Linked DNA regions of Sagittula stellata E-37. The protein of the gene in region 2 interacts with the protein of the main gene of each other region in a pairwise test. Links are inferred from orthologs where the notes say so. Each region holds a gene or a part of one and is shown on either strand. Other genes may lie near its edges. The genes, in order: ABFK29_RS00290 and def.

The links.
Region 1: the proteins of def (region 2) and ABFK29_RS00290 interact in binary tests that used the Escherichia coli proteins (3 or more experiments, as listed by UniProt). The link is inferred for Sagittula stellata E-37 from one-to-one orthologs.

What each region holds. Positions count from the first base shown.
Region 1 is NZ_CP155729.1:47,069-61,398, forward strand. What follows is about bases 2,797-5,732. They hold ABFK29_RS00290 (aspartate-semialdehyde dehydrogenase), read right to left. Parts: upstream 4,808-5,732; coding sequence 3,785-4,807; downstream 2,797-3,784. Other genes in these bases: ABFK29_RS00285 (hypothetical protein), read right to left, coding at 2,797-3,135; ABFK29_RS00295 (polysaccharide biosynthesis protein), read left to right, coding at 5,108-5,732. Outside these bases: ABFK29_RS00265 (NlpC/P60 family protein), read right to left, coding at 1-127; ABFK29_RS00270 (leucyl aminopeptidase family protein), read right to left, coding at 124-1,503; ABFK29_RS00275 (hypothetical protein), read right to left, coding at 1,595-1,957; ABFK29_RS00280 (carbonic anhydrase), read left to right, coding at 2,126-2,767; more of ABFK29_RS00285, read right to left, coding at 2,788-2,796; more of ABFK29_RS00295, read left to right, coding at 5,733-6,946; ABFK29_RS00300 (TIGR00730 family Rossman fold protein), read right to left, coding at 7,032-7,874; ABFK29_RS00305 (threonine/serine dehydratase), read left to right, coding at 7,987-8,904; dapD (2,3,4,5-tetrahydropyridine-2,6-dicarboxylate N-succinyltransferase), read left to right, coding at 8,991-9,818; ABFK29_RS00315 (hypothetical protein), read left to right, coding at 9,951-10,274; ABFK29_RS00320 (Hint domain-containing protein), read right to left, coding at 10,305-11,378; dapE (succinyl-diaminopimelate desuccinylase), read left to right, coding at 11,748-12,887; ABFK29_RS00330 (GNAT family N-acetyltransferase), read left to right, coding at 12,884-13,306; ABFK29_RS00335 (TIGR04282 family arsenosugar biosynthesis glycosyltransferase), read left to right, coding at 13,354-13,920; rnr (ribonuclease R), read left to right, coding at 14,017-14,330.
Region 2 is NZ_CP155729.1:1,165,679-1,179,907, reverse strand. What follows is about bases 4,330-7,164. They hold def (peptide deformylase), read right to left. Parts: upstream 6,094-7,164; coding sequence 5,566-6,093; downstream 4,330-5,565. Other genes in these bases: ABFK29_RS05555 (MalY/PatB family protein), read left to right, coding at 6,198-7,164; def (peptide deformylase), read right to left, coding at 5,072-5,569; def (peptide deformylase), read right to left, coding at 4,584-5,075. In the rest of the region: ABFK29_RS05600 (lytic murein transglycosylase), read right to left, coding at 1-1,158; ABFK29_RS05595 (response regulator), read left to right, coding at 1,337-1,702; ABFK29_RS05590 (glutathione S-transferase family protein), read right to left, coding at 1,709-2,698; ABFK29_RS05585 (hypothetical protein), read right to left, coding at 2,808-3,044; ABFK29_RS05580 (hypothetical protein), read right to left, coding at 3,049-3,315; fmt (methionyl-tRNA formyltransferase), read right to left, coding at 3,379-4,290; more of ABFK29_RS05555, read left to right, coding at 7,165-7,373; ABFK29_RS05550 (hypothetical protein), read right to left, coding at 7,408-7,833; ABFK29_RS05545 (trimeric intracellular cation channel family protein), read right to left, coding at 7,939-8,574; rnhA (ribonuclease HI), read right to left, coding at 8,918-9,370; ABFK29_RS05535 (class I SAM-dependent methyltransferase), read right to left, coding at 9,382-10,014; ABFK29_RS05530 (DUF3429 domain-containing protein), read right to left, coding at 10,011-10,463; ABFK29_RS05525 (c-type cytochrome), read right to left, coding at 10,575-10,766; ispH (4-hydroxy-3-methylbut-2-enyl diphosphate reductase), read right to left, coding at 10,807-11,757; ABFK29_RS05515 (hypothetical protein), read left to right, coding at 11,877-13,544; ABFK29_RS05510 (YqaA family protein), read right to left, coding at 13,541-13,990; ABFK29_RS05505 (NYN domain-containing protein), read right to left, coding at 14,058-14,229. UniProt on the Escherichia coli protein: Removes the formyl group from the N-terminal Met of newly synthesized proteins. Requires at least a dipeptide for an efficient rate of reaction. N-terminal L-methionine is a prerequisite for activity but the enzyme has broad specificity at other positions.

The DNA.
Region 1 (14,330 bases), 1.1 Mb from region 2 along the record:
GGCCTGGCCTGTTGACCGCATGCAGTTCGCCTTCGGTGAAGGCCGTGGCCTCGACCAGTCCCTTGAGCGAGACATGCGCCACGCGTCCGTTCGAGCGCAAAAGGCGACGGTCGGTCGGGGCGCTCACAGCCCCAGTACCTTCGGCAAGGCGCCGAGGATGGCGCGCGGCCCCTGACCCAGACCACCCTTGGCACGCCCGGGGGCGGCAGCCGGCTGCCAGCTGTAGATGTCGAAGTGCGCATAACGGGCCGCGCCTTCGGTGAAGCGGCGCAGGAAGAGGGCGGCGGTGATGGAGCCCGCGAAACCGCCTGACGGCGCGTTGTCCAGATCAGCGATGTCCGGTTCGATCATCGCCTCGTAGGGGACGTGGAATGGCATCCGCCAGACCGGGTCCGCCGCGCCTGCCGCCGCTTCTGTCAGGGCCTGTACGAAGGGTTCGTCATCGCAGTAGAACGGCGCGAGATCGGGACCGACGGCCACCCGCGCGGCGCCGGTCAGCGTCGCCATGGAAAGCATGAGATCCGGACGTTCCTCTGCCCCGAGGGCAAGTGCATCCGCCAGAACCAATCGCCCCTCGGCATCCGTATTGTTGATTTCCGCCGTCTTGCCCAAGCGCGACATCAGCACGTCGCCGGGTCGGAAACTGGGCGCCGAGACGGAGTTTTCGACCGCCGGGATCAGGAGACGCAACTGCACCCCAAGACCCAGAGCCATAATGGACTGCGCCAGCCCGATGGTGTTGGCTGCACCGCCCATGTCCTTCTTCATCAGGCCCATGGACGCGCCCGGCTTCAGGTTCAGGCCGCCAGTGTCGAAACAGACCCCCTTTCCGACCAGCGTCAGTTTTGGGCCTGCGTCGCCCCAACGCATGTCGATCAGCCGCGGCGCCTGCGCGCTGGCCCGGCCCACCGCGTGGATCAGGGGAAAGTTGTGGTCCAGCAGCGCATCGCCTGTCGTGACGTCGATGGAGGCGCAGAAACGGTCGGCAAGGTCGCGGGCGGCCAGTTCCAGCGCTTCTGGCCCCATATCGGAGGCCGGCGTGTTCACAAGGTCGCGGGTCAGGTATTCCGCTTCGGCCAACGTCTCGATGCGGGCGGCATCGACACCGTCCGGCGCCACCAGATACCTGTTGGCCGGCGTGGCCGTCTTGTACCGGTCGAAACGGTAGGCGGACAGCAGCCAGCCCAAAGCTTCCGTTTCCGGATTGTCGAGCGTACCGGTCCCGATCCGGTAGGTGCCGGGCGCAAGTTGTGGGATGGCACCGGCCAGCGGAAAGCGTTGACGGGCGCGCTGCGCCGCCGTGCCGTAACCGGCAAGCGCCATGACGGGGGTGCCATCTTCGCCCGGGATCATCAGTGCGCTGCCCAACGCCCCCGTGAAGCCGCTGGCACGGACCCAGGCCGCGGCCCGGCCCGGCTGCGCGTCCGTCCAGCCGTCAAGGCCGTCCGGTTCGACAATATGCAGCGGAAGGGCGTCGGTCGTGGTCGCAAAACGGGGGGACATGGGGGCTCCTGTCGAAGGGGTCGTCGGGAGCCAAGATTAGTGCCGGGTGCGGGGGCTGCAAGCGAGATTCAGAACGTGGGCGGAGGCAGGCTCAGATCGAGAACTCGTTGATGTCCCAAAGCTGTGTCAGTGACCGTTCGCCGGTTCGCGCCAGGCGCGCAAGGGTTGCCGACTCAGCGACGATATCCCCGAACTCGATACAGGTCATCACGTCGTGCGCCACCCGACTAAGCGACGTCATCCCAATCTGCAGCGCAATGGCCGACAACGACCGCAGCGTCTTGTGCATGTCCTGGCGTGGTCCGGATATGGCCATATCCTGAACCTGGCAGAGCTTTTGAGCAAGTTCCTCCATCGCGCGGCAAATCACGTCCTCGGCCTGGTGCAACCCAAGATCCGCACAAAGGGTCCTGATCTGCGCCGGGTCCATGTCCGGATATTCCACCGGCGACATGTACGTCACCTGTTTCACGTCTCACCCCAATTCCTAGGCCCCCACAGCCAAGGCCAAAATGACCGGCGACCGTTCCCAAAAGGTTATTCTCCAAAGCTGTTTTCCCTCGCATTTCCCTTGAATTCTGCCTAGTCCGTTGGGGAAACGGACGATGTGACGGAGAGGGACATGGAATTCACGCGCCCGCTGCCTGCGTACCTGGTGACGCGGTATCACGGTTGGAAAGCGACGACCTATGCAGAGAACCACGCCTGGTACAGGCGTCTTGCGGACGAGGGGCAACGCCCCCGCGCGATGGTGATCTCCTGCTGCGATTCCCGGGTGCACGTCACGTCGATCTTCGGCGCCGACCAGGGTGAATTCTTCATCCACCGCAACATCGCCAACCTCGTCCCGACCTATGAGCCGGACGGCAACCACCACGGCACATCGGCCGCGCTGGAATACGCGGTCACCGCGCTCAAGGTCGCGCATGTGATCGTGCTGGGCCATTCGAACTGCGGAGGCGTTCAGGGCTGCCTGGACATGTGCCAGGGACGTGCGCCGGAGCTGGAAGAGACCTCGTCCTTCGTCGGGCGCTGGATGGACATCCTCAAACCGGGCTTCGAGGCGGTCAAGGACGATCCCGACATGCCCCGCGCGCTTGAGCACGAGGCGGTCAGGGTGTCGCTCAGGAACCTGATGACCTTCCCCTTCGTGAAGGAGGCGGTCGAAAAGGGCACGCTGTCATTGCACGGCCTGTGGACCGACATCGGTGAGGGCGGGCTGATGCATATCGACCGCAGGAGCGGCCAGTTCACAGTGGTCTGAACCTGAGGGCGTACCCGCCTTCAGTTCATCGCGCGCCGCAACTCGCCGGAGTGGCCGCCGCGGTGCGCTTTCACACAGGGGCGCCCGATGCGGGCGGCAATGTGTGCCATGGGGATACCGAGGTCCGTGCCCGTGCACAGCCCTTCGCCATGGTCATTCAGAACGACGAGATGCCCCTCGCGGAACGTGAGGCTGTAACCCTTGTACGCCAGCCTTTCGGCAATCTCGGTCCAACTGCCTGAATGTTCGAGGATCGGCGATAGAAAAAGGCGCAGCATTGCGCGCGTTTCGCAGTCGAGAGGAGCGGGAAGTCCCTGCAATTCCTGGGCATCCTGCCACCCGGCCTGCGCGTCCGGTTGGTGTTGCATCTGAAGTGCTCCTTGCCTGTCCGGAAAGGCTGAAACGCAAATGCGTCGAAATTGTGGCAAACCGGCTGCCTCTTGCAGGGCATTCAAATCAAATTGGAAAGTGTCGCGGATTTGACGACGGAAACTTGACCAGGCCGAACCTCGGGATGCTGCTGAACGGGGTCGGTTTTCAGTCGGGTCGGTCGCAACGCCTGGCGTGGGACGCAGTCGCTGCGGCCCGCCGTCAGAGAGAGATGAGAGAGACGGTTGGCAAGCCGCAGCGCGAACAGGGCGGGCGCAGGGCGCCCCTTTGTCACGCGGGGCGCGGTTGCCCGCATCGGCGATATCGCGAAGGGAGGGACCGGTGCGGCCTCCGGAGAGAGGCGGCGGCGCACGTCGGTCGGTTGCCATTCTGGCAGAGTGCCTCATCGCGTGCAGAGAAGTATATCCCGGCAGACGAACCCTGACCATCGCGGGAGAGACTAGCCGTCACTGCGTCCGCGTAGAACTTCGATACAATTGGACAGGAATGGTGACGCAGGCGCATCCGCACGTTGCAGTGCCTTGCGATCGGTTAAGCCTGCCCGCCAGCCAATGGCCGCGGCATACGAAAACGGCGCGCGACCAGGTCAGTCGCGCGCCGTCGATTGTCTGCCGATTCGGAAGGGTATCAGCCCTTCTTCAGCGCCCGCTGGCCCAGAACCTCGGCGATCTGGACGGCATTCAGCGCCGCGCCCTTCCGCAGGTTGTCTGACACGCACCAGAGGTTAAGACCGTTGTCGATGGTCGAATCCTGCCGGATGCGGGAGATAAAGGTGGCGAAGTCGCCCACACATTCCTTCGGCGTGACGTAACCACCGTCCTCGCGCTTGTCGATCACCATGATGCCGGGCGCCTCGCGCAGGATGTCGCGCGCTTCGTCCTCGTCGAGGAACTCCTCGAACTCGATGTTGATCGCCTCGGCGTGTCCGACGAACACCGGCACACGCACACAGGTCGCGGTGAGCTTGATGCTCGGATCGACGATTTTCTTCGTCTCGACGACCATCTTCCACTCTTCCTTGGTGGAGCCGTCTTCCATGAAGACATCGATGTGCGGGATCACGTTGAAGGCGATCTCCTTCGGGTACTTCTTCGGCGGCACCTCGGACACCGGGTTGTAGACCGCCTTGGTCTGATCCCACAGCTCGTCCATGCCTTCCTTGCCCGAGCCGGAGACCGACTGGTAGGTCGACACCACGACGCGCTTGATCTTCGCACGGTCATGCAGCGGCTTCAGCGCCACGACCATCTGTGCGGTCGAACAGTTCGGGTTCGCGATGATGTTCTTCTTGGAATAGCCCATCACGGCATCGGCGTTCACTTCCGGCACGATCAGCGGCACGTCCGGGTCGTAGCGGTAGAGCGACGAGTTGTCGATCACCACGCAGCCCGCTTTGGCGGCCTTCGGTGCGAATTCCTTCGTCGGACCGGAGCCCACGGCGAACAGGGCGATGTCCCAACCGGTGAAGTCGAAAGTCGCGAGGTCCTGGGTCTTGAGTGTCTTGTCGCCAAAGCTGACTTCGGTCCCGAGCGACCGGCGCGAAGCCAGCACGGCGATCTCATCGACGGGGAATTCCCGTTCGGCGAGGATGTTCAGCATTTCGCGGCCCACGTTGCCCGTGGCGCCCGCGACGACGATGCGGTAACCCATTTGGCCCTCCTTAAAGGTCAGGGTCGCGCCGGACCCCTGCCCCGCGCGACTGGCGCGCTGCATATAGCAGGTCGCACATAGGTGAAAGGCTGTATCTCAGACCTTTCCCGGAACGGGACGACAATGGGTAAAAATCACACCAAAGGCAGCACTTCCGACGACCAAAGGTAGAGCAGGTTAAACCGCCCTTAACCTGAGACATGCTTATCGTCCTGATGTTCCCGATGCGTACACGAAGCACGGACGGGATCTCTGCACGGGGAGAGATAACTGGACATGTTATTCAGGATCGTTACCGGCATGACCCGCCCACAGAAACGGGCCGCCTTCGTCGCCCTGGATGCGCTGGTCATCCTGGTCGCGTTCGGGGTCTCTGTCCTGCTGACCGCCCCGGGCCGGATCGCCATGATGGACGCGGCTCCGGTGGCGCTGGTTCTCGTGACAAGCGGCATCATCCTCGGGTGGATCCTTGGCCTGACGCGCATGAAACTGGATGCGTTCGAGATGCGCGGCCCCGGGCGGACGGCGGCGTACGCGGCCGGTCTCGGCCTCCTTAGCTTCACTGTGGCCCCCAATACGCTGCCGGCGCTCCCGGTCGGGGCGCATGTGGACTTCACGCTCCTTGTACTTGTGCTGTCCGTTGGCTGGCGGATCGCACTCCGGTACGCGATCCGCCAGGTCTATCTGCACGGCGCGGATTCCGTTCGGGTCCTGATTTACGGCGCAGGCGCGACGGGTCAGCAACTGGTGGCCGCGCTCAGGCACCATGACGCCATCCGCCCGGTTGCCTTCATCGACGACAACCCGACCCTTCAAAGCCAGGTGATCGCCGGACTGCGTGTCCATGCGGCCTCTAGCATCCCGAAACTCGTGGCAGAGAAACGGGTCAGTCGCGTCGTGCTTGCCATGCCCTCCATGAGCCAGCCCGCCATGGCACGCATCCGCCTCCAGCTTCGCAACATCGGTTGCGAGGCACATGCCCTGCCGTCCTTTGCGGCACTGGTCGGCGAAAACGCCCTGCGGGCGGAGGCGGGGCCGGTCTGCATCCAGAAACTCCTGGGGCGCAACCGGCTTGAAAAGGAGCTGCCGGGCGTTATCGACGCCTACGCCGGCCGCCGCATTCTCATCAGCGGTGCGGGCGGGTCCATCGGCGCCGAACTGTGTCGTCAATTGGCGGCCTGTGACCCGGAATGCGTGGTGCTGGTCGATCACTCGGAGCTGGCTCTCTACACCATTCACAAAGAACTGCGCGATCTCGCGCCGGAGATGACCGTCGTACCACTGCTGCAATCCGTGCTTAACGAGCGCGCTATGCTGAACGCCATGTTGACCCACCGGATCGATGTGGTGCTGCACGCGGCGGCCTACAAACACCTCCCGCTGGTCGAGGACAATGTCATCGCAGGTCTGGAAAACAACGTCCTGGGCACGAAGGCGCTGGCCGACGCCGCGCGGCAGGCGGGGGTGGATCGCTTTATCCTCGTCTCCAGCGACAAGGCGGTACGCCCGACGAACGTCATGGGCGCGTCCAAGCGGCTGGCGGAACTGACGGTGCAGGATCTTGCATCGCGTCCGTCGCGCACCCGCTTCGCCATGGTGCGCTTCGGAAACGTGCTCGGCTCAAGCGGTTCTGTCATCCCCCTGTTCGAAGAGCAGATCGCCCGCGGTGGCCCGGTCACGCTGACCGACCTGAACGTCACCCGCTACTTCATGACCATATCGGAGGCCGCACGCCTGGTGCTCCTGACGGGTTCCTTCGCGCGGGGTGGCGACGTCTTCGTGCTGGACATGGGCGCGCCGGTGCCGATCCGGAAGATCGCCGAACAGATGATCGAGGGGGCGGGCCACACCGTACGGACGGAGGACGCTCCGGATGGCGATATCGAAATCCGGGTTACCGGGCTCCGCCGCGGCGAGAAGCTGCACGAGGAACTGCTGATCTCGTCCGACATGCTGACCACGCCGCACCCCAAGATCCTGCGCGCGCAGGAGGTGTGCCTGTCGGAGTTCGAAGTGGCCAACGCCCTGCGCGACCTGCGTCAGGCGATCGACACCCTGGACGAGGACGCCGCCCGCGCTGTCATCGCCAGGTGGGTCGAAAGCGCAGATGCCGGGCGCATCGCCAAGCAGAGCGTGTAGAACGCCGTCAGCCGAAGGGGCTTACGCGCAACGACATGCAAGGGTGTTACTGGCTCACGACGGCGCGGCCCTGCGCGCCCATGTTTCAGCGACCGGGAATTTGCCCTCGGCGGCCCTTGGGCGTCCAGGCGTCGATGATGTCCACCGCCTCTTCTGCCGTTTCGACAAAACGGAACAGGTCCAGGTCTTCGGCAGAGATGGTTCCGGCATCGGCCAGTGCCTGCCAGTTGATGATCTTTTCCCAGAAGGCCCGCCCGAACAGAAGGAAAGGCACCGGCGTCATGCGCCCGGTCTGGATCAAGGTCAGCGCCTCGAACAACTCGTCCAACGTCCCGAACCCGCCCGGAAAGACGCAGACCGCCCGTGCGCGCATCAGGAAGTGCATCTTCCGGATCGCGAAGTAGTGGAAATTGAAGGCGAGATCCGGCGTCACGTATGTGTTGGGCGCCTGCTCGAACGGCAGAACGATGTTCAGCCCGATGGACACGCCGCCCTCATCCGAAGCTCCTCGGTTCCCGGCCTCCATCACACCCGGCCCGCCACCCGTGGCCACGACCCACTCGCGGTTGCCGGTTGCCAGCGCCTTCCTCGTCATCAGTTGGGCAAAGCTGCGCGCCTCGTCGTAGAAATGCGACAGCTCCGCCAGCGTCTGCGTCCGGGCCGTGTCCTTCTCGGACGGGGCGGGGATGCGTGCGCCGCCGAACAGCACCACGGTCGAGTCGATCCGATGCTCGTCCATCAGCATCTCGTACTTCAGCAGTTCAAGCTGAAGCCGGACGGGGCGCAGTTCGTCCTTCGCCAGAAAGTCCTCGTCGGCAAAGGCCAGCCGGTAGCTGGGCGATGTCGATTGCGGCGTCTGCGGGACGTGGCGGGCGGCGTCCATATCGGAGCCCGCATCGCGGAGCGAACTGCGTCGGTCGTCGGTCATGCGCTTTGCTCTCCTTGATACCGGCGCCCCTGGCAGGGCGGCGACGGTCCGTGTTGTGCCTTTCCGTCCAGACCTATAGCGTCCGCCCGGAAAGAACCAGACGAGGTGAGCCATGGAGTGGCGCAGGGAAATCGAAGCCGCCGCAAGCCGCATCGCGGGCCATGTCGTCAGGACACCCGTGATCGAGACCGGCGCGCTTTGGTCGCGACCCATCGCGGTCAAGCTGGAGCAGATGCAGCACACCGGCAGCTTCAAGGCGCGCGGCGCGTTCAACACCCTCTCTGCCGTCGAGGTCCCCAAGGCGGGTGTGGTCGCGGCATCGGGAGGCAACCATGGCGCGGCGGTGGCCTACGCGGCGCAACGCCTTGGCCATGCTGCGCGCATCTTCGTGCCCGAGATGGCCGGCCCCTCGAAGATCGGCCTGATCGAACGCACCGGCGCGGATCTGACGGTGGTGCCCGGCGAATATGCCGATGCGCTGGCGCGGGCCGAGGCCTATCGCACCCAGACCGGCGCGATGTCCGTTCACGCCTACGACGCGCCGCTGACCGTTGCGGGCCAAGGCACCCTGATGCGCGAATGGGAGGCGCAGGGCCTGAGCGCCGACACGGTGCTGATCGCCGTCGGCGGTGGCGGGCTGATCGCCGGTGCGATGGCCTGGCTTCAGGGCGCGAAGCGCATCATCGCGGTGGAGCCTGCCTCCTGCAATGCCTTGGGCGCCGCGCTCCGGGAGGGTGGCCCGACGGATGTGCCGGTTTCCGGCGTCGCCGCAAATGCCCTCGGCGCGCGCCGGATCGGCGAGATCTGCTATGGCCTGGCGGAGGCGCAGGGCATCCTGTCCGTCACGGTCAGCGACGAGGCGATCACCGAAGCGCAGACCGCCCTCTGGCAGGCGCACCGGCTGCTGGTCGAACCCGCCGGCGCCTGCGCACTGGCTGCTCTCAGGTCCGGCGCCTTCGTGCCTGCCGAGAACGAACGCGTGGCCGTGCTGTTGTGCGGCGGTAACATCTCTCCCGATCCGTTGGGGTGACGCGCCGCACTGGGCTGTTTGCCTGTGTGGATTGCCGCCCCGTCACATCGCAGCTATAGGGGCGCAAACCCGCGAGGAGATCACACATGTCGAACGCACAGCTCGAAACCGCCATCGAAGCCGCCTGGGAAAACCGGGCCGATATCACGCCCATGACCGGCGGCGAGACCCGCGAAGCCATCGAGGACACGCTGAACGCGCTCGACAGCGGCAGGCTGCGGGTGGCCGAAAAACAGGCGGACATGTCCTGGCATGTGAACCAGTGGGCCAAGAAGGCGGTGCTGCTCGGCTTCCGCATCAAGGACATGGAAAGCCACGACAACGGTCCGCAGGGCGGCGGCTGGTGGGACAAGGTCGACAGCAAGTTCAAGGGCTGGGGCGACAACCAGTGGAAAGCTGCAGGCTTCCGCGCCGTGCCGAACTGCGTGGTCCGCAAGTCGGCGTACATTGCGCCGGGTGTGGTGCTGATGCCGTCTTTCGTGAACCTGGGCGCCTACGTCGACGAAGGCACCATGGTCGATACCTGGGCCACCGTCGGCTCCTGCGCGCAAATCGGCAAGGGCGTGCACCTGTCCGGCGGCGTGGGCATCGGCGGCGTGCTGGAACCGATGCAGGCGGGGCCGACCATCATCGAGGACAACTGCTTTATCGGCGCCCGCTCCGAAGTCGTCGAGGGCTGCATCGTGCGCGAAGGCTCCGTGCTTGGAATGGGCGTCTTCATCGGCCAGTCGACCAAGATCGTCGACCGCGAGACCGGCGAAGTGATGTATGGCGAAGTGCCGCCCTACTCCGTCGTCGTGGCCGGGTCCATGCCGTCGAAGAACGGGATCAACCTCTATTGTGCGGTGATCGTGAAGCGGGTGGATGCGCAGACCCGTTCCAAGACCGGGATCAACGAGCTGCTGCGCGACTGACGCCAGCGCCCACCCCGGGTCTGAAAATCCGGCGCGGTGTCCCCTGCGGCACCGCGCCTTTTTTATGTGTGTCCGTGACCGCGGCGTGGCGCAGCGCTTGACAAAACGGCCCCGTCGTCTCATCCGCGCAGCATGAGCAAGTCACCACGCACCCAACAGGTCTTCACGCTTCTGGTAGAGGTCGGCCGCAAATCCGGCGACGGTTTGCCCGACAAGGCCACCGGCGCCGCTTTGATGTGCTACGCTTCGGGCGTGGACGAGGCTGAGGCCGTGCGCGAAACCGTGGCGATCCTCAAGCAGGCGGACATGGCCCCCCTTGACGTGACCGGCTACGGCACCCGCGAAGAGCGCGAGGCGCAGGGCCACGAGATCGAAGCCGACGAAGCCGAGCTGATGCAGCGCGCGCTGGAGGAAAACGCCGTCATCGTGGCGCAGGTTTCGCCTTTCTTCGACTGACAGCCGACTTGCAGCCGAATTGCCAGGGGATCAGGCCGCGCGTGCCTCGGCAAGTGTGATCGCCTCGAACGAGCGCAGGACCTTCAGGCCGGCACGGGCGTGCTCCGGCAACAGGTTCGCCGGAACGTCGGCCAGCAGCGACCGGGCCAGGTGGTCCCGCCGACGCCTCAGGCGCCCGACATAGAGCGTCTCGACCTCTGCACCGGCGGATATCACCGGTTCGTGGCCAGGGAGCAGAAGCTGGTGATAGTTGACCATCTGAACCGCCGGTTCGGTCACCGCAGCGAAACCGTTCACAAGCGCAATGGCCGGGATCAGCACCGCTTCACGGCCGAAGAGGTATTCCACCTCCGACCCGCCGATCACCAGGCGCTGGTAGGGCGCGACCACCAGATCCCGTTGCAGACCGAAATACGGCGCGCGCAGCCGGACCGGCTGGAACATCCCGAGCGCGGGGACTCTGCGCGACAGGCGGGCCAGCACCGGGACGATGCCTTTGTCGCGGGTCACCACGGTATCGCCACACTCCAGCGCGCTGACCGGCCGGTAACCGGTGGGCGTCAGGACCGGCGTCTGGCCCACAAGCGATGGCATCGGCCCCACCGGCTCGATCTTGTCCGACACGGCGAAGAACAGGACGTCCTCATCCATCTCGACCAGCTGCGGGCGACGGACCAGCGTGTAAACGTCCTCCAGCAGCATCGGCGGTGGCGGCGGGGTTGCGCGCTGGACCACGATGTCGGTCTCGGGCTGTTCAAGGCTGATGCGCCCGGTCCGCGCCTCACTGTCCCAACAGAAAGTCACGCGCAGCACATCGTGGCGGGCGTCGGAACTGTGCTGAAGGACTGTGTGGAATACCTCTTCGCCCTGGCTCATCACCAGCACGATCCCCCCGCCGGGCACCGCGCGCACCGAGAACGATCCATGCCACGGGTGCGCGCGTTCATAGGACAGCAGGGTCTGAGGACGATCCTCCGGCGATATGCGCGTCTCGATCAGGATGGACCCGCGCGGCATGAGGATGTTGCGGCTCGCGGCGGTGTGTCCAAAGCGCTCGGGACAGACCCACGCCCGCCCCTGTCCGGAAACGGCGATCCAGCTCATGCAGCCCCGCCCCGCCTTGCAGTGCAACGCGTGCAGGCAAAAACACCCGGCGCCCGCCTGCGACACCGCGCGTGGACATCACTGATGACCGGTCCCCCTGAGTGAACTGCCATGCCTGCCTCGATCTCTGGCGGACGGGCCTGTCGTGGGAACCGCTCGGACCGGGGCCCGGAGGAAACGGGAAACAGCGCGCCTGCCATAGCTTTTTGTCTCTTTTTTGGAAACTTATCACGGCGAGTGCGATGGCGAGAACCTATTCTTGCTGTCAGGTTCAGCGGGGGCGGCGCAGGCTGATGCAAACGCGCCACATTTGCCAAGCTGCGAACGGCACGCTAGCCAAGTGCCGATACCGAAACGAGGACCCCAGCCATGACCGATCCCGTCGACCTGACCGCCCGCCTTGTCCGCTGTCCATCGGTCACACCCGAGGAGGGCGGCGCTCTGGTCCTGTTGCAGGACATGCTCTCGGACGCGGGCTTTGAGTGCACACGCGTGGACCGCGGCGGGATCTCCAACCTTTTTGCACGGTGGGGCGCGAAGGGCGCCGCGAAGACCTTCGGCTTCAACGGACACACCGACGTGGTCCCGATCGGGCGGAGGGAGGACTGGCAACACGATCCCTTTGGCGCCGAGATCGACGGCGGCATGATGTACGGGCGCGGCACGACGGACATGAAGTCCGGTGTTGCGGCCTTTGCGGCGGCCGCCATGGATTTCGTCACCGCGACACCGCCGGACGGCGCCGTGGTGCTGGCGATCACCGGCGATGAGGAAGGCGACTCCGTCGATGGGACGACCGCCCTTCTCGACTGGATGGAGGCGGAGGGCGAGAAGATGTCGGTCTGTCTCGTCGGCGAACCCACCTGCCCGGATCACATGGGCCAGATGATCAAGATCGGCCGGCGCGGGTCGATGTCGGCGTGGTTCACCGTGGAGGGCAAGCAGGGCCATTCCGCCTATCCGCACCGCGCGCTGAACCCGCTTCCGGCCATGGCGCGGCTGATGGACCGGCTGGCCTCGCACGAGCTGGACAGCGGCACCGACCACTTCGATCCCTCGACGCTGGCGGTCGTGACCATCGACACCGGCAACCCGGCGACCAACGTGATCCCGGCCAAGTGTTCGGCCTGCGTGAACATCCGGTTCAACGACGCGCACAGCGGCGCCTCCCTGTCCGAGTGGTTGCGCGCCCAAGCGGCAGAGGTCGACGCCGCCTTCGGCACGACGACGGACCTGAAGATCAAGATTTCCGGAGAGAGTTTCCTGACCCCACCGGGATACCTGTCGGACCTTGTGGCGAATGCCGTGGAGGCCGAGACAGGCGTGAAGCCGGAGTATTCGACCACCGGCGGCACCTCCGACGCGCGGTTCGTCAAGAACCACTGCCCTGTGGTGGAATTCGGGTTGGTGGGCCAGACCATGCACGCCGTGGACGAGCGCGTCTCGGTCGAGCAGATCGGCCAGTTGAAGGCGATCTACACACGCATCCTGCAGGACTATTTCGCGTGACCCTGACAGTCGAAGAGACCACCGACCTGTCCGAGCCGCACTCGGTCCGGCGGCGCGTCTTCATCGAAGAACAGGGCTTTGCCGAGGCGGAAGAATGGGACGAGCTTGACCCAATCTCGGTGCATCTGGTGGTGCGCGACGGCGGCGCACCGGTCGCTTCCGCGCGGCTGATGCATGACGGCGACACGGGCAAGATCGGGCGGATCTGCGTATTGGTCAACCACCGGGGCCGTGGCCTTGGCGCGGCGCTGGTCAAACATGGCGTCGCGTATTGTCGGAACGCCCAAGGCGTCGCGCGGGTCTACCTGAGCGCGCAGGATCACGCGATCCCGTTCTATGAACGGCTCGGCTTTGCCGCCTACGGCGAGGTGTACCTGGACGGGACCGTCCCGCATCGGGACATGGAACTGCGGTTTTGACGCGGCGCCGGACACGCCCGGGATACCCGCGCCCCACCCTCGTCATCATGGTGAAGGAGCCGCGGCCCGGACGGGTCAAGACACGCCTCGGACGCGAGATCGGCCATGTCGCTGCGGCCTGGTGGTTCCGGCATCAGGCGCGGCGGCTGCTGCGGCGTGTTCAGGATCCGAGGTGGCGGATTGTACTGTCCGTATCTCCTGACCGCGAGGGAATGCTCAGTCGCGTCTGGCCGGGGCATCTTGCGCGCATGCCGCAGGGAACGGGTGACCTCGGGGTGCGCATGGCCCGCGCGCTGCGGTCCTGTGCCGGGCCAGCGTGTCTGATCGGGGCGGACATACCCGCAGTGGACCGCGCCGCCGTGGCGCGGTGCTTTGCGCTGCTGGGACACCACGACGCGGTCTTCGGCCCGGCGCAGGACGGCGGCTTCTGGTTGATCGGGGTGCACCGTCCCGCGCGTCTACCCAAAGGGTTCTTCTGCAATGTGCGCTGGTCGTCGGAACATGCCCTTGCAGACGCCTCCGACACACTGCCCGGCTGGCGGATCGCCCATGGCGACCTGCTGTCGGACGTGGATTGCGCGGCGGACCTCAAGGCACAGGCCCGCCGCGCCTAGTCCCCCGGATCAATTTTCGCCCAAAACAGGCGGGACTCGCCGGCATTTCTCCGTTTCCGGCATGACGGCGTCATGGGTGCGTGCTACCTCCGTGCCATGACAACCTTGCCCACCAAGCAGGAAATCCTCGACTGGATTTCCGAAAACCCGGCCCTCACCGCCAAGCGCGACATCGCGAAGGCCTTCGGCATCAAGGGTGCCGCACGCATCGACCTCAAGCGCCTGCTGAAAGAGCTGGAGTCCGAAGGCCAGCTCGAAAAGCGGAAGAAGACCTATCGCGACCCGGACCGCCTGCCGCCCGTGACCGTCCTTCAGGCCAAGGCGCCCGACGCCAACGGCGACCTGTTCGCGCAGCCGCTGGAATGGCATGGAGAAGGTGTGGAGCCGACCGTGCTGCTGGTGACCCGCCC
Region 2 (14,229 bases):
CCATGCGTCGGCGGGCAGGCCCAGCTCCTTCTGCACGTCCCGCACCGCGTTGCGCGTGCCGCTCCCAAGGATGCCGTCGATCTCGCCCACGTCATACCCCCGTTCGGCCAGCTTGCGCTGCAGCAGCTTCATCTGGTCGCCGGACAGTCCCTGCTCCGGGTTGCCCGCGTCGTAGGGCGCCGCACCCATCAGCCGGGTGCCGAAGTAGGCCGCCGTCAGAACATACGTAAAGCTCTGGTTCCATTCGAAATAGACGCGGAAGTTCGGGTAGGCGATGAAGGCCGGTCCCTTGCGGCCCTGCGGCACGATGATCGACGCCTCAAGCCGTCCGTCGTCCAGTTGCCCGCTGCGCGCCCGGACGCCCAGTTGTTCCCACTCGGCCACGGTCTTGGTGGTCTGAAGGCCGGTCTCGTACCAGTCGAGGTCCTCCGGCAGCGTCACCTCCTGCAGCCAAGGCTCATTCGGGCGCCAGCCGAGGTGCGACAGCATCTTTGCCCCGGACAGCAGCGCATCCGGCGGAGAGGTCTTGAGCGACACATGCCCGTCGCCGTCGCCGTCCACCCCGTTTTCGAGAATGTCCTTCGGCAGCATCTGGACCATACCGATTTCTCCGGCCCACGCACCGGTGGTGGTCGCCGGGTCGAAGTCGCCGTGCTCAAACAGCGTCAGCGCCGAGAAAACCTGCGGCCGGAATATCTCGGGGCGGCGGCAATCGTGCGCCAGAGTCACCAGCGCATTGGCGGTGTTGAAGTCGCCCTGATAGCCGCCATAGTCCGTCTCGAACGCCCAGAAGGCCAGCAGCACACCTGGCGAGATGCCGTATTCACTTTGTATACGGTCAAAGACACCGGACCATTCACGCGCTTTCCGCAGGCCGGTGTCCAGACGGTTCTGAGAGATCAGCTTTCTCGAAAACGTGATGAACGGATCCTGAAAGATCCCCTGCCGGCGGTCCGCTTTCAGCACCGACTGGCTTTGCGAGATGCCGGAAAAGAACCGGTTGACGGTCGCGGGGTCGTGCCCCTCGGCCACCGCCTGATCCTTCAGCCCCTGTACGAAGGACGAAAAGCTGCCACCGCAGGGCACGTCCTGTGCAGAAACCGGGCCGGACAGGGCCGTGGCCGCAAGGACCAGACCAAGAAGGGTGTTGCGTCGCATGAAGCCTCCCGAGCGTGCGTTTCGCGGCAGATTATCAACTGGACCGCCATGAGCAAGCACGCTGCACCCGCGCAATTCACGCCGCAACGCAGCGAAATCTCAAAACATTAACCTGATCTTCACCTTTGTGAACGCATACTGAAAGGGCCGAACCGGTCGCCTGATCCCGGAGATATGGATGAACGTCCTCATTCTGGAAGACAACGCAGAGCTCGCCCTGCTCTGGTCACGCCACATTGAACGCCGAGGCGCGGCAGTGACCTGCGCCACGGGGCTGGAAAGCGCCGTCGCCGCGCTGGAGGGCAGCCGGTTCGACGTTCTCCTGCTCGACATCGAGTGCGCGGGCGGCGCGGCGCTGACCGTCTCCGACCTGGCCGCCTACCGTGATCCCAAGGCGCGGGTAATCTTCGTTACCGCGTCGCGCTTCTTTTCGGACGGGTTGTTGTTCAGCATCTGCCCCAACACTTGCGCCTACCTGCACAGCGGCACGCCCGCCAAGGACATCGCCGACATGGTCGAACACTACACGGCCGTGCGCGCCTGACGGCGCTCAGGCGGCGGCGAGATGACCCCGCCCGTGCGGCGCGCCGAAGTCCAGACGCGGCCCTGTCGGGATGATCCGGTGCGGGTTCACCGTGTCGTGGCTGTAGTGATAATGCCGCGAGATATGGTCCATGAACACCGTGTCCGACACCCCCGGCCACTGGAACAGCTCACGCGTGTAGGCCCAGAGGTTCGGATAGTCGACGATCCGCGCACGGTTGCACTTGAAGTGCCCGTGATAGACCGTGTCGAACCGCACGAGCGTCGTGAACAGCCGCCAGTCGGCCTCGGTGATGCGGTCGCCCATCAGGTAGCGCTTACCGGCCAGCCGCTCTTCCAGCCAGTCGAGACTGTCGAACAGCGGATCGACCGCCGCGTCATAGGCACTCTGCGTGGTGGCGAAACCCGCCTTGTAGACGCCGTTGTTGACGGTGTCGTAGATCCGCTGGTTCACCGGTTCGATGTCGTCCCGCAGATGCTCGGGCCAGTAGTCGTCGGTGTTGCCGGTGATGCCGTCGAAGGCGCTGTTGAACATGCGGATGATCTCGGAACTCTCGTTCGAGACTATGGTCTCCCGCTGCTTGTCCCAGAGCACCGGAACGGTCACGTGGCCGTTGGCCCCGCTGTCGGCCTTGATGTAGATGTCGCGCATGAACGGCTTGCCATAAAGCGTGTCACCCGTGGACCCCGCGAAACCCGTATCGAAGGTCCAACCGTCCTCCAGCATGTCGGGATGCACGACGTTGACGGTGATCAGGTCCTCCAGCCCCTTGAGCTTACGGAAGATCAGCGTGCGGTGCGCCCAGGGACAGGCATATGAGACGTAAAGGTGATAGCGCGCGGCCTCCGCCGCGAAGCCGCCCTCGCCCGAAGGCCCCGGCGCGCCGTCCGGCGTGATCCAGTTGCGATAGGCGGTGGTGGTCCGCTTGAACGCCCCGTCGGCGTCCTTCCCGTACTCCCACCCTGATTTCCATTCTCCGTCGACAAGTCTGCCCATGGTATCCTCCTCTTCGCTTACCGGAGAGGTAGGTCGGTGCAGCGATTTGGGAAACGCCTTCCTGCGCAGGAGACCGGTGCGAATCCGCACAAACGAGGCGCGCGCGGCCTCAGCGTCGGCTGATCCAGTGCCAGAGGCCGATCAGCACCAGCGCACCCAGCGTCGCGCCGACAAGCCCCGCCGCCATCCCGGTCAGCACCAGCAGGAAGCGCAGCACCAGCCCGCCCAGCAATGCGCCGAGAATGCCGATGCTGATCGTGGTGACGATGCTCGTCTCCATCCCGAGGATGCGGGTCGCGATGAACCCGGCGGCGGCGCCGATGATGACGAGAAAGACAAGCGACATGGACCTACCGCCGCCGGCTGCCGCGCCGACCGACGCGGCCACGGTAATGCGTCGGCACGATCAGCAGGGCCCCGATGGACGACACGATCGCGTTCAAACCGGGGCTGCGGAAGCCGAAGCCGAACATGATCTGCACGAAGTAGAACAGGAATGCGCCGCCGATGCAGATGATGATCGAGGGCAGGATACCGTTCCGGGTAAACCCGGTCTTCTCGGAGGCGTAACCGATGATGCCCGCGATCACCACTGTGCCGATCAGGACTGGAAACATGAGCAGGACTCCTTTGCAGTGACTATGGGGGCGCACCGCGCGGCTGCCAAGTCCCGCCGGGCCTCAACCGCCGAACGCCGTTCCCTTCGGCAATGGCAACCCTCGCAGGAAGGTCTCCGCATCCTGCGCGGACCGGCCCGCCCGCTGCGCCTCGGTGACGCGAAGGGCACCGGTGCCGCAGGCGACCGTGAACCGGTCGTCGAGCGTGGTGCCCGCCGGCGCCTGCCCCGGGGCGGGCAGCGCGGCCAGAAGCTTCACCCGGTCTCCGTTCAAAGTGGTCCACGCCCCGGGAAAGGGCGACAACCCATTGATCTGACGGACAATCGAGGCGGCGTCGCCGGACCAGTCGATCGCCGCTTCCGCCTTGTCGATCTTGCTCGCATAGGTCACGCCCTCCTCGGGCTGCGGAACGGGCACGAGCTCCGGCAGCCGATCCAACGCCTCTACGATCAGCGCCGAACCGATCAGCGACAGGCGGTCGTGCAACTGGCCCGCGGTCTCCCCCGACGCGATCGGGGTGGCCTTGCGCAGCAGCACGGGCCCGGTGTCCAGACCCGCCTCCATCTGCATGATGCAGACGCCGGTATCCGCATCGCCGGCCAGGATCGCCCGGTGAATCGGCGCCGCCCCGCGCCAGCGCGGCAGCAGCGAGGCATGGATATTGAGACACCCGCGCTCCGGCGCGTCGAGCACGGCCTGCGGCAGGATCAGCCCGTAGGCCACGACCACCGCCACCTCGGCGCCAAGCTCCGCAAACGCCTCCTGCGCTTCCGCGGATTTCAACGATACCGGATGACGAACAGGCAAACCCAGTTCCACCGCCCGCGCATGAACCGGCGTCGGGCGATCCTTCTTGCCCCGCCCTGCCGGGCGCGGGGGCTGGCAATAGACACCGACCACGTCATGCCCGGCCTCGACGAGCGCATCGAGCACCGGCACCGAAAACTCCGGGGTCCCCATGAAAACCAGCCGCATCGAAAACCTCCTTCCGGACAAAGGGCGGCGCAAAGCCCCGCCCTGATTGGCCCATCGCCCGCGCCGTGACAAGCCTATTGCCATAAGGGGGCTCTGCCCCCCCGGCCTTCGGCCTCCCCCCGAGGTATTGTCGCAAGGTGAAGCGCAAGCCCCTCTCATCCCTTCATCTTGGCCCAAATACCTCGGGGGAGCTGCGGAGCAGCGGGGGCGGAGCCCCAATCGCGCCCGAAAGGGCGCGCCTGTCGGCGCGTCGCATGGCTTTTCGCAGAAAAGACAGGCCGGCGCGCCGAACCTTACATCTTGCGCGCCTTGCGGATCAGCATGTCGCGTTTCACCTTGGACAGCCGGTCGAAGTACATTCGCCCGTTCAGGTGGTCCACCTGGTGCTGTACCGACGTCGCCCAAAGGCCGACGAAATCTCGTTCCACACGCAGGCCCGTTTCGTCGATGTAGGCAACGGTGACCGCGCGTGGGCGCGCGATCTTCGCCCAGACACCCGGCAGGTTCGGGCTGCCTTCCTCGTGGTCGCGCAATTGCACCGACGCGTGCAGGATTTCGGGGTTGGCCATGCGCACCGCCTGGCCGCGCGCGTCCGAGGCATCGACCACGGCCAGCCGCAACATCACGCCGATCTGCGGCGCGGCCAAGCCCACGCCCGGCATCGCCTCCATCGTGTCGATCATATCGGTCCAGATCGCGCGAATCTCGTCGGTGATGGCATCCACCTGCGCGGCGGCCGCCCTCAGCCGCTTGTCGGGCCAGGGCACGAAGGGGCGGACGGTCATCGCAGGGCCTCGTATTCGGCGAGCAGCACGCCGCGTTCGGCCAGCGGCAGGTGCTGGAAGTGCATCACACCGTCGAGGTGGTCGGTCTCGTGCTGGGCGATGCGGGCGGCGGCGCCGGTCAGCACGACCTCATGCGTCTTGTCGTCGAGATCGGTGTAGCGCAGGCGGATCCGCGTCGGGCGCGTGACCATGACTGACACGCCGGGCATCGACAGGCAGGCTTCCTCGCCCGGCTCTTCGGGGCCGTCCAGCGGCGCCACCACCGGGTTGATGCAGACCGTCGGCGTCTTTTCCCCGTCCTTCCAGGTCGCGTCCATCACGAACAGTCGCGACCGCACGCCCACCTGCGGGGCGGCGAGGCCGCGGCCCGGGGCGGCGTACATCGTCTCGAACATGTCCTCGACCAGCCGCGCGACCGCGGACGGCGCCCTGACCGGCATCGACGCCGCGCGCAGTCCGGTGTCCGGCCAGGTGAGGATCGGCAGCAGGCTCACGCTTTCTCCCGCGCGCGTTCCTTCTTCAGCTTGACCATCTTGCGGGTGATCATCTGACGCCGGAGCGGCTTGAGGTAGTCGATGAAGAGCTTGCCGTCGAGGTGGTCGATCTCGTGCTGGACACAGGTCGCCCAAAGGCCGTCGAAGGTCTCGGTCCGCAGCATCCCGTCGCGATCCAGCCATTCCACGTCCACGACCCTGGGGCGCTCCACCTCGGCGTATTGCTCGGGGATGGACAGGCAGCCTTCCTCGTAGACATTCTGTTCGTCCGAAGAGGCGATCACGCGCGGGTTGAACATCACCAGCGGGCGGGCGTCTTCCCCGTTGTCGGACTTCGCGCAGTCGAGCACGATCAGCCGGGACAGCACGCCGATCTGCGGCGCGGCCAGCCCGATGCCCGGCGCGTCGTACATGGTTTCCAGCATGTCGTCGGCCAGCACGTGCAGCTCGTCCGACAGGTCGGGCACGGCATCGCAGACCTTTTTCAGGCGCGGGTCGGGATGGATAATGATGGAGCGCTTCATGCGCCGGGATTTAGGGAAATGTGCGCCGCCGCGCAAGCATCGGGGTTGCACCTGCAGGCCAGAAGTCTAGCTTCCGCCGCGAAACTGCAGGAGACGCCGCCGCCATGAGCCGCTTTGACGAAGAAATCGACCGCCACGGAACCCATTCGGTGAAATGGGACATGATGGAAAGCATTTACGGCGTGCCGTCGGACGAAGGTCTGGCGATGTGGGTGGCGGATATGGACTTTCGCCCGCCGGACTGCGTGCAGGCCGCGGTTCAGCGCATGGCCGACCACGGGCTCTACGGCTATTTCGGCGACGACCGCGCCTACAGGGAAGCGATCTGCTGGTGGATGCGGGAAAGGCACGGCTGGACGGTCGAGCCCGGCGCCATCTTCACCACCCACGGGCTGGTCAACGGCACCGCGCTCTGCGTGCAGACCTATACCGAGCCGGGCGATGGCGTCGTCCTGTTCACGCCGGTCTACCACGCCTTCGCCCGCGTCATCAAAGCCTCGGGCCGCGAGGTCGTAGAATGCCCAATGGCGCAGGAAGACGGGCGCTATGTCATGGACTTCGAAGCCTACGACGCGCAGATGACCGGACGCGAAAAGATGGTGATCCTCTGCTCGCCGCACAATCCGGGCGGCCGGGTGTGGACGCGTGAGGAACTGCAGGGGGTGGCGGACTTCGCCAAGCGGCACGACCTGATCCTGGTGTCGGACGAGATTCACCACGACCTCGTGATGCCGGGCCAGACCCACGTGCCGATGCCACTGATCGACGACAGTATCAACGACCGGCTGGTGATGATGTCCGCGACCACCAAGACCTTCAACATCGCGGGATCGCACATCGGCAACGTCATCGTCCCGGACGAGGCCCTGCGCGCCCGCTTCGCGGCGACAATGGCCGGCCTGGGGATTTCGCCCAACTCCTTCGGGATGTTCATGGCCGAGGCCGCCTATTCGCCCGACGGCGCGGCCTGGGTCGACGAACTGGTGCAGTATCTCGACGGCAACCGGCGGCTCTTCGACGAGGGGATCAACGCCATCCCCGGCCTGCAAAGCATGGACATGCAGGCGACCTACCTCGCATGGGTCGACTTCGCCGGGACCGGCATGACGGCAGAGGAATACGGCAACCGCGTGCAACAGCAGGCGAAGATCGCCGTCAACCACGGCCCGACGTTCGGCACCGGCGGAGAAAGTTTCCTGCGGTTCAACTTCGCAACCCCGCGCGCCCGCGTGGCCGAGGCCGTCCGGCGGATGCAGGAGGCCTTCTCCGACCTGCAGTAATCACCGGACAGATCCGGCAAGCCGACTGGGGGCATCAGCGTCCCCAGCCGCCTGCCGGGCGGTAGGCGTCGCCGACCTCCATCTCCGAGACACCAAGCGCCTTCGCCACCTCCTTCTTGGTGGCGTAGCGCGACTTGGTGTGGAAGTTGGTCGTCGCCTGCCGGTGACGGCCAATCCCGTAGGCGCCCGGCTCGTTGTTCTTGACGATGATCTTCCACGGGTGCTTGTTCTCGCCGCCGAACTCCGGGTCCTCGAAATCCAGCAGTTTCTTGGTCGTGATGTTGGTCGCCGCCGGATCGGTCAGGTCGAAGGCCAGCAGGATGCGACCCTTCACCATGTTCGGGCGGTAGCCTTTTTCCATCGAGAATATCCACATCGCCGACCCGTTGTGGGACACCAGCCCGGAGGCCAGCGCATCTTCTGCGTGATCCTTAGGCACCCATCTGTAGAACGTCGGCATGTCGCAATCCTCCCCGCAAAAACTGCGGAGAGCGTGGCACGAGTTCCCGCTAAGCGGGAGTATGCTATCCCTGACCCGAAACCCGAGAGCCCGGCCCGCGCCGGCTCAGGGTTTGTAGCGCGGCGGAAAGCCCTTGTAGACCGGCAGGCGCCATCCGAAGGCGATGCTGCCCGCCCGCAGGCAGAAGGTCACGGCGGCACAGGCCAGCGCCGCCTGCGCCGCGCTGACGGTCTGCGGCAGGAAGGTGGCCAGCCCCGTGGTCAACGCGCCAAAGAAGGCGCAGGTGACGTAAAGCTCCCCCTGTTTCAGGACCAGCGGCACCTCGTTGGCCACTACGTCGCGCATCAGCCCGCCCGCACAGCCGGTCAGCACGCCCATCACCAGCACGATGCCCAGCGACTGCCCCTCTGCCACGGCGATGCCCGACCCGGCGGCCACGGCCACCGCCAATGCCGCCGCATCCAGCCAGACGATCGCCTTGTAGCGGCTCTCCAGCAGGTGCGCGGTGAAGAACACCAGCACGGCGGCGGCGCAGGCCACGCCAAGGATATGCGGGTCGTCCATCCAGAAGATTGGGTTGCGGTCCAGCATCAGGTCGCGCAGCGTGCCGCCGCCCGTCGCCGTCAGGCAGGCGAAGAAGGCAAACCCGACGATGTCGAGCTGCGCCCGGCTGGCCACCAGCGCCCCGGTCAGCGCGAAAACGAGGACGGAGGCATAGTCGAGCAACTGCAGCGCGGTCATGGCGCAAACCCCTCACTGGCCGTGGCGTTGGGATGCGCCGCGCAGTTGATCGTGACGGGCGCAGCCGATGGCCCGACACGATCCGACGACATCCGCTTGGTGCGCGTTCGACTTGCGCGGATCCGCAAGGCGCCTCTTGCCCCGGTCTGCGTCCCCGCGACGGCCCCCATGGTCATGCGTCTGCCCTCGCAACGGTTCGAAACCTGCGCCCGGCAACCACCGGCCTGTACCGAACCCGGCAAATGCGCTGCACGGTCATGCCGTCCTCCCCTCTTCACCCCGTGGGCCGCGCCCATGTGCCTGGCATGCGCCAGGCCGTCCGAAGGACCTGACAAACCGCCTTCTACGACTTGAAGGGGGCCATGCCCGCGCGGGCCAGTTCGTCCGCGCGTTCGTTCTCCGGGTGTCCGGCGTGGCCCTTGACCCATTCCCAGACCACGTCGTGACGGGCCTGCGCGGCGTCCAGCCTCTGCCACAGTTCGACGTTCTTCACTGGCTTCTTCGCGGCGGTCTTCCAGCCGTTCTTCTTCCAGCCGAAGATCCATCCGGTCACGCCGTTCTTCACGTACTGGCTGTCGGTGATGACCGTGATCCGCGACGGTTTCGTCAGCGATTCCAAAGCGCTGATCGCCGCCATCAGTTCCATCTGGTTGTTGGTTGTGACCCGCTCGCCACCTTTCAGCTCGCGCTGTTTGACGACTTCGTCGCCCTCCATCGCGCGCAGCAGCACACCCCAGCCACCGGGGCCGGGATTTCCGGAGCAGGCTCCGTCGGTATAGGCGTAGAGATCGGGCATGAGGCGTTCGGTCAGGCAGTGTCTGTGCGGGCTTCGGTGTCCGGGACAATCTTCCGGGCGGTCAGGGTGAACCACCCGGCGACCTCACCGTCAAGCCCCTTGTCCGCGCCCTCGCGCAGATCGTCCGTCACCATGTCCAGGTCCGCCAGCAGGCCGGTCAGTTCGGCCACGGTGTAATAGGTGTAGAACCGCCCCAACCGGTCGCGCCGTTCGCCGGTGCCCTCCTTCAGCCCGACATGCAGGACGCCGCCGGGTTTCAGCGCCCGATACAGCCGCGCCAGATGGTCCGGCATGGCGGCGCGCGGCGCGTGCAAAAGCGAGAAGTTGGCCCAGATCCCGTCGAAGCGCGCCACGTCGTCGATGTCCTCGAAGACGGCCTTGCGGACGGCCAGCCCCTCGACCTTGGACGCTTCGGCCACCATCGCGTCGGAGGCATCCGTGGCCTCGACCTCGAACCCCATCTCCAGCATAGCCCGCGCCCAGCTTCCCGGTCCGCAGCCGAGGTCGAGCACGCGACCGCCCTTCGGCAACCGCGCCACGAAGGCCCGCAGCGAGGCCATGGCGGCGGGGTCCCGTCCCATGGTCTGCGCGTAGTCGCCCGCGCGGGCGTTATAGACCTCAAGCGTCTCGCGATCCGCACTCACAGCACCACCCCCACGGCAAGGCAGGCGAGGACCAGCACGGTCAGCAGCACCCGCAGTTTCATCCACCAGTCGGGCGCCAGCCCCCAGCGCCAGAACGCAAAGTCGAGCGCCAGCAGCCCGAGGAAGCCGAAGATCAGGTAGATCCCCGCCGACACCGGGCCGCCGCCGGTCATGAAGAAGGCCCAGAGCGCGGGCAGCACCGACAGCCCATAGCCCGTCGCAGCCTGCCCGCCCTCCGCCTTCGTGGCGAAGCCCCAAAGCACACCCGACATGAACGACAGGATCACCGCACCGTAGAACAGCTGGACATAGGGGCCGGCAAAACGCGGCCCGAGGGTCGATGCGGCGAAGTTGGCCGCCCAGGGCGACACCATCGTCAGCGCGCCCCACGCAAAGGGCAGAACCCCGGCAAGGCCGAGGATCAGGGCGGAACGGGGGATCTGGGTCATGGCTTCTCCGTCGCGTGTCTGTCGGGCTGCGGGCGGGCACGGCTCTGCGCTCTGTTTAGCCCCCGTCACGACCGTCGGCCAGCCCCGCCATCACCGAACCGACCCCGCGCCCTATTCGTGCGGCGGATTGCGCGACGCCTGCAACGCGCGGATCTCTTCCGGCCACTGGTCGTGGATGTATGTGACGATGTTCCAGATCTCCGCGTCCGACAGCATGTCGTCGAAGGCGGGCATGCCCGGGTCGAAGCCTTTAGCCCCCAGCCGCTTCACGAGTTCCGCGCCGCCCGGCAACTTACGTTGCACGGCGCAGGATGGTTTACGGCGACGATGCGGGCCCCCGTTGTCAGGCCGGGACGCGCAGCACGCGGGGCACCTTGAACTCGACGTTCTCCTGCGCGGTCTCGACCACCGCCTTCGTCACGTCATACCGCGCGCGGAAGGCGTCGATGACCTCTTCGATCAGCACTTCGGGGGCCGACGCACCGGCGGTGATGCCCACCGCGCCGATGCCCTCCAGCGCCCGCCAGTCGATGTCTGCAGCCCGCTGCACGAGTTGCGCGTAGGAACAGCCCGCCTTCCGTGCGACCTCCACCAGCCTGCGCGAGTTGGAGGAGTTCGGCGCGCCCACAACCAGCAGCGCATCGACCTTCGGCGCGATGGCCTTCACCGATTCCTGCCGGTTCGTCGTGGCATAGCAGATGTCTTCCTTGTGCGGCCCGACGATGGCCGGGAACCGCGCCTTCAGCGCCGCGACGATCTCGGCGGTGTCGTCGACCGACAGCGTGGTCTGGGTGACGAAGGCCAGCTTCTCCGGATCGCGGACCTCGACGTGCGCCACATCGTCGGGCGTCTCCACCAGCAGCACCTCGCCCGCCGGAAGCTGGCCCATGGTGCCGACGGTCTCCGGATGGCCGGCATGGCCGATCATGATCATCTGAAGCCCGTTCTCCGCGTGGCGGGCAGCCTCGATGTGGACCTTCGACACCAGCGGACAGGTCGCGTCGACATAGATCATCTCGCGCCGCGCCGCCTCGGCCGGGACCGCCTTCGGCACGCCATGGGCCGAGAAGATCACCGGGCGGTCGTCCGGGCATTCCTCCAGTTCTTCGACGAAAACGGCACCCTTGGCGCGCAGGTCGTCGACGACGAACTTGTTGTGCACGATCTCGTGGCGGACGTAGACCGGCGCGCCCCATTTCTCGAGCGCCATCTCGACGATCTTGATCGCCCGGTCGACGCCGGCACAGAAACCGCGCGGCGCGGCAAGGTAAAGGGTCAGTGGGGTCATGCGCATGTCTCCTTGCCCCTCACCTAGTCAGTCGCACCGCCCGCGTCCAGTAATCCGGACCTTGATCCCCTTGCGTTAACCAAGCAGGCTGGCAGCAACGCCTTTTTGACAGACAGAGTATTGCCATGACCGCCTCCAGCGACGATTTCACCGATTTCCTCCGCTTTGGCGGCGCGGCCCCGCTGGACCCGTTCGCCGCCCTGAAGGAGAAGGTCCGCCGCAACCCGCTGGACGGCGCCGCGCTTGAGGAACTGGCCGAGGCGCAGATCGCCGGGGGCCGCATCCTCGACGGCTTCGCCACGTACAACACGCGGATCTCGCTCGGGAATGTCTCGGCGCCCACATGGGCGCGGATCGGCGCGGCGATGGACCGGCAGCAGGAATACGCCCAGGCCATCGCCTGTTTCGCACAAAGCCTGGCGCTGGAGGAAGCGCCGGAGGTCCGCCACATGATGGGCCGCGCGCTGTTCAAGCTGGGCGACGTCGACGGCGCCGTGGCCATGCACAGCAGCGCCGCGCAGGAGACCGGCAACCTGGCCGCTTGGTTCGCCGTGGCCACGCTGATCCCCGGCGCGCCCTCTGCCACACCCGAAACCATCCTTGCCGCGCGCCGGGACTTTGCCGCGGTGCTGGCAAGGTCGCCGCTCGCCAACCGGATGAAGCGCGCGCCGAAGCCCCGCCCCCGCACCGACGGGCCGCTGCGCGTGGGCTACGTGTCCTCCTGGCTGGAAAAGCCGAACTACATGCGGCCGACCTGGGCGCTGATCAACAACCACGACCGTTCGAAGGTGGAGGTGCATCTGTTTTCCGACAGCGCGGAAGGGGCGGAAATGATCGGCTACGACCCGCAGCCAACCGACGTGATCCACGCCACCGGCAAGCTCGACAACACGCAACTGGGCAAGCTGATCTGCAAGACCGAACTGGACATCCTGATCGACATCAACGCCTACAGCACGCCCGAACGGCTTGGCACTTTCACCCAGCCCGTCGCCCCGATCTGCCTGGCGTGGCAGAACCACTTCGCACCCTCCGGCCTGCCCGGGTTTCACGGCATCGTCGGGGACGAGCAGTCGGTCAAACCCGGCGAAGAAGGGGTCTTCAACGAAACCGTGTATCGCCTGCCCACCAGCTACCTGACCTTCACCGTCGCCCACAAGGCACCCCCGGTGGTCGATCCGCCCTGCCTGACAAACGGCCACATCACCTTCGGCAGCCTCTGCGTGCAGTACAAGCTGACACCCACGGTGATCGACGCCTGGTCCGAGATCCTGAAAGGCGTGCCCGGCGCGACGCTGTTCCTCGCCAACCGCGCGCTGGAAAGCGGCGAGAACCGGGTCTGGCTGACCGAACGCTTCGCCGAACGCGGGATCGACACCGACCGGCTGATCTTCGACGGCGGAGCCGAGCACTACGACTACCTGAAGAACTACGACCGGATGGATATCGCGCTGGACGCCTTCCCCTACAACGGCGGCACCACCACCGTCGAAGCGATCTGGCAGGGCGTGCCGGTGCTGACCTTCGACGGCGACCGCTGGGCATCGCGCACCTCCGCCTCGCTGATCTGCTACACGCACCTGAAGGACTTCGTCGCGCCCTCGCGGCAGGCGATGATCGACATGGCGATCCGCATGGGCAACGACCCCGAAACGCCCGCCCGCCTGAAAGAGATGCGCCACGGCATGCGCGACGCCCTGAAGGACGCGCCGGTCTGCGACGGCAAGCGGATGGCCCAGTCGATGGAGGCGCTCTTCGACCGGCTGATGGCACAGCGGACGGACCCGGCCTAACCGATGATCCCCGCCGCCGCCCAGGCGAACAGGATATAGCGCACCGTCTTGGCAAAGCCGACCAGCGCCACGAACAGCCACAGCGGCGTGCGCATGACACCGGCGACCAGCGTGATGGCATCGCCCAGCGGCGCCCAGGACAGCAGCAGCGTCCACACCCCCCAGCGTGCGTACCAGTGTTGCGCCCGCTCAAGCTGCGCTTCCGACGCCGGGAACCAGCGCGATCCGCGGAACCGCTCCGCCGCGCGGCCCATGGCGTAGTTCACCACCGATCCCAGCGTGTTCCCGACCGAGGCCACAACGATCAGCAGCCACACCGGCCAGATGCCCTTTGCCTGCATCGCGGCAAAGACCAGTTCCGACTGGAACGGCAGCACCGTCGCCGCCCCGAAGGCGGCAAGGAAAAGGCCGCCCATTGCGACGAATGTGGCGGCCAATCCCGTCATCTTTTCAAAGGTCGTGCCCCATCCGGTCCGGCGCCATCCCCACAGCGCCCGACGGACGGATGCCCCGTCACTTGGACGAGGCGACCTCGAAGTTGCGTTCCACCTGCTGCTCGCGCGGCGGGCGGCCGATGACCTCCCGCAGTTCGTCCAGCTCGATGAAGTTGTCGGCCTGGCGGCGCAGTTCGTCGGCGATCATCGGCGGCTGGCTGCGGATGGTCGACACGACCGAGACCCGCACC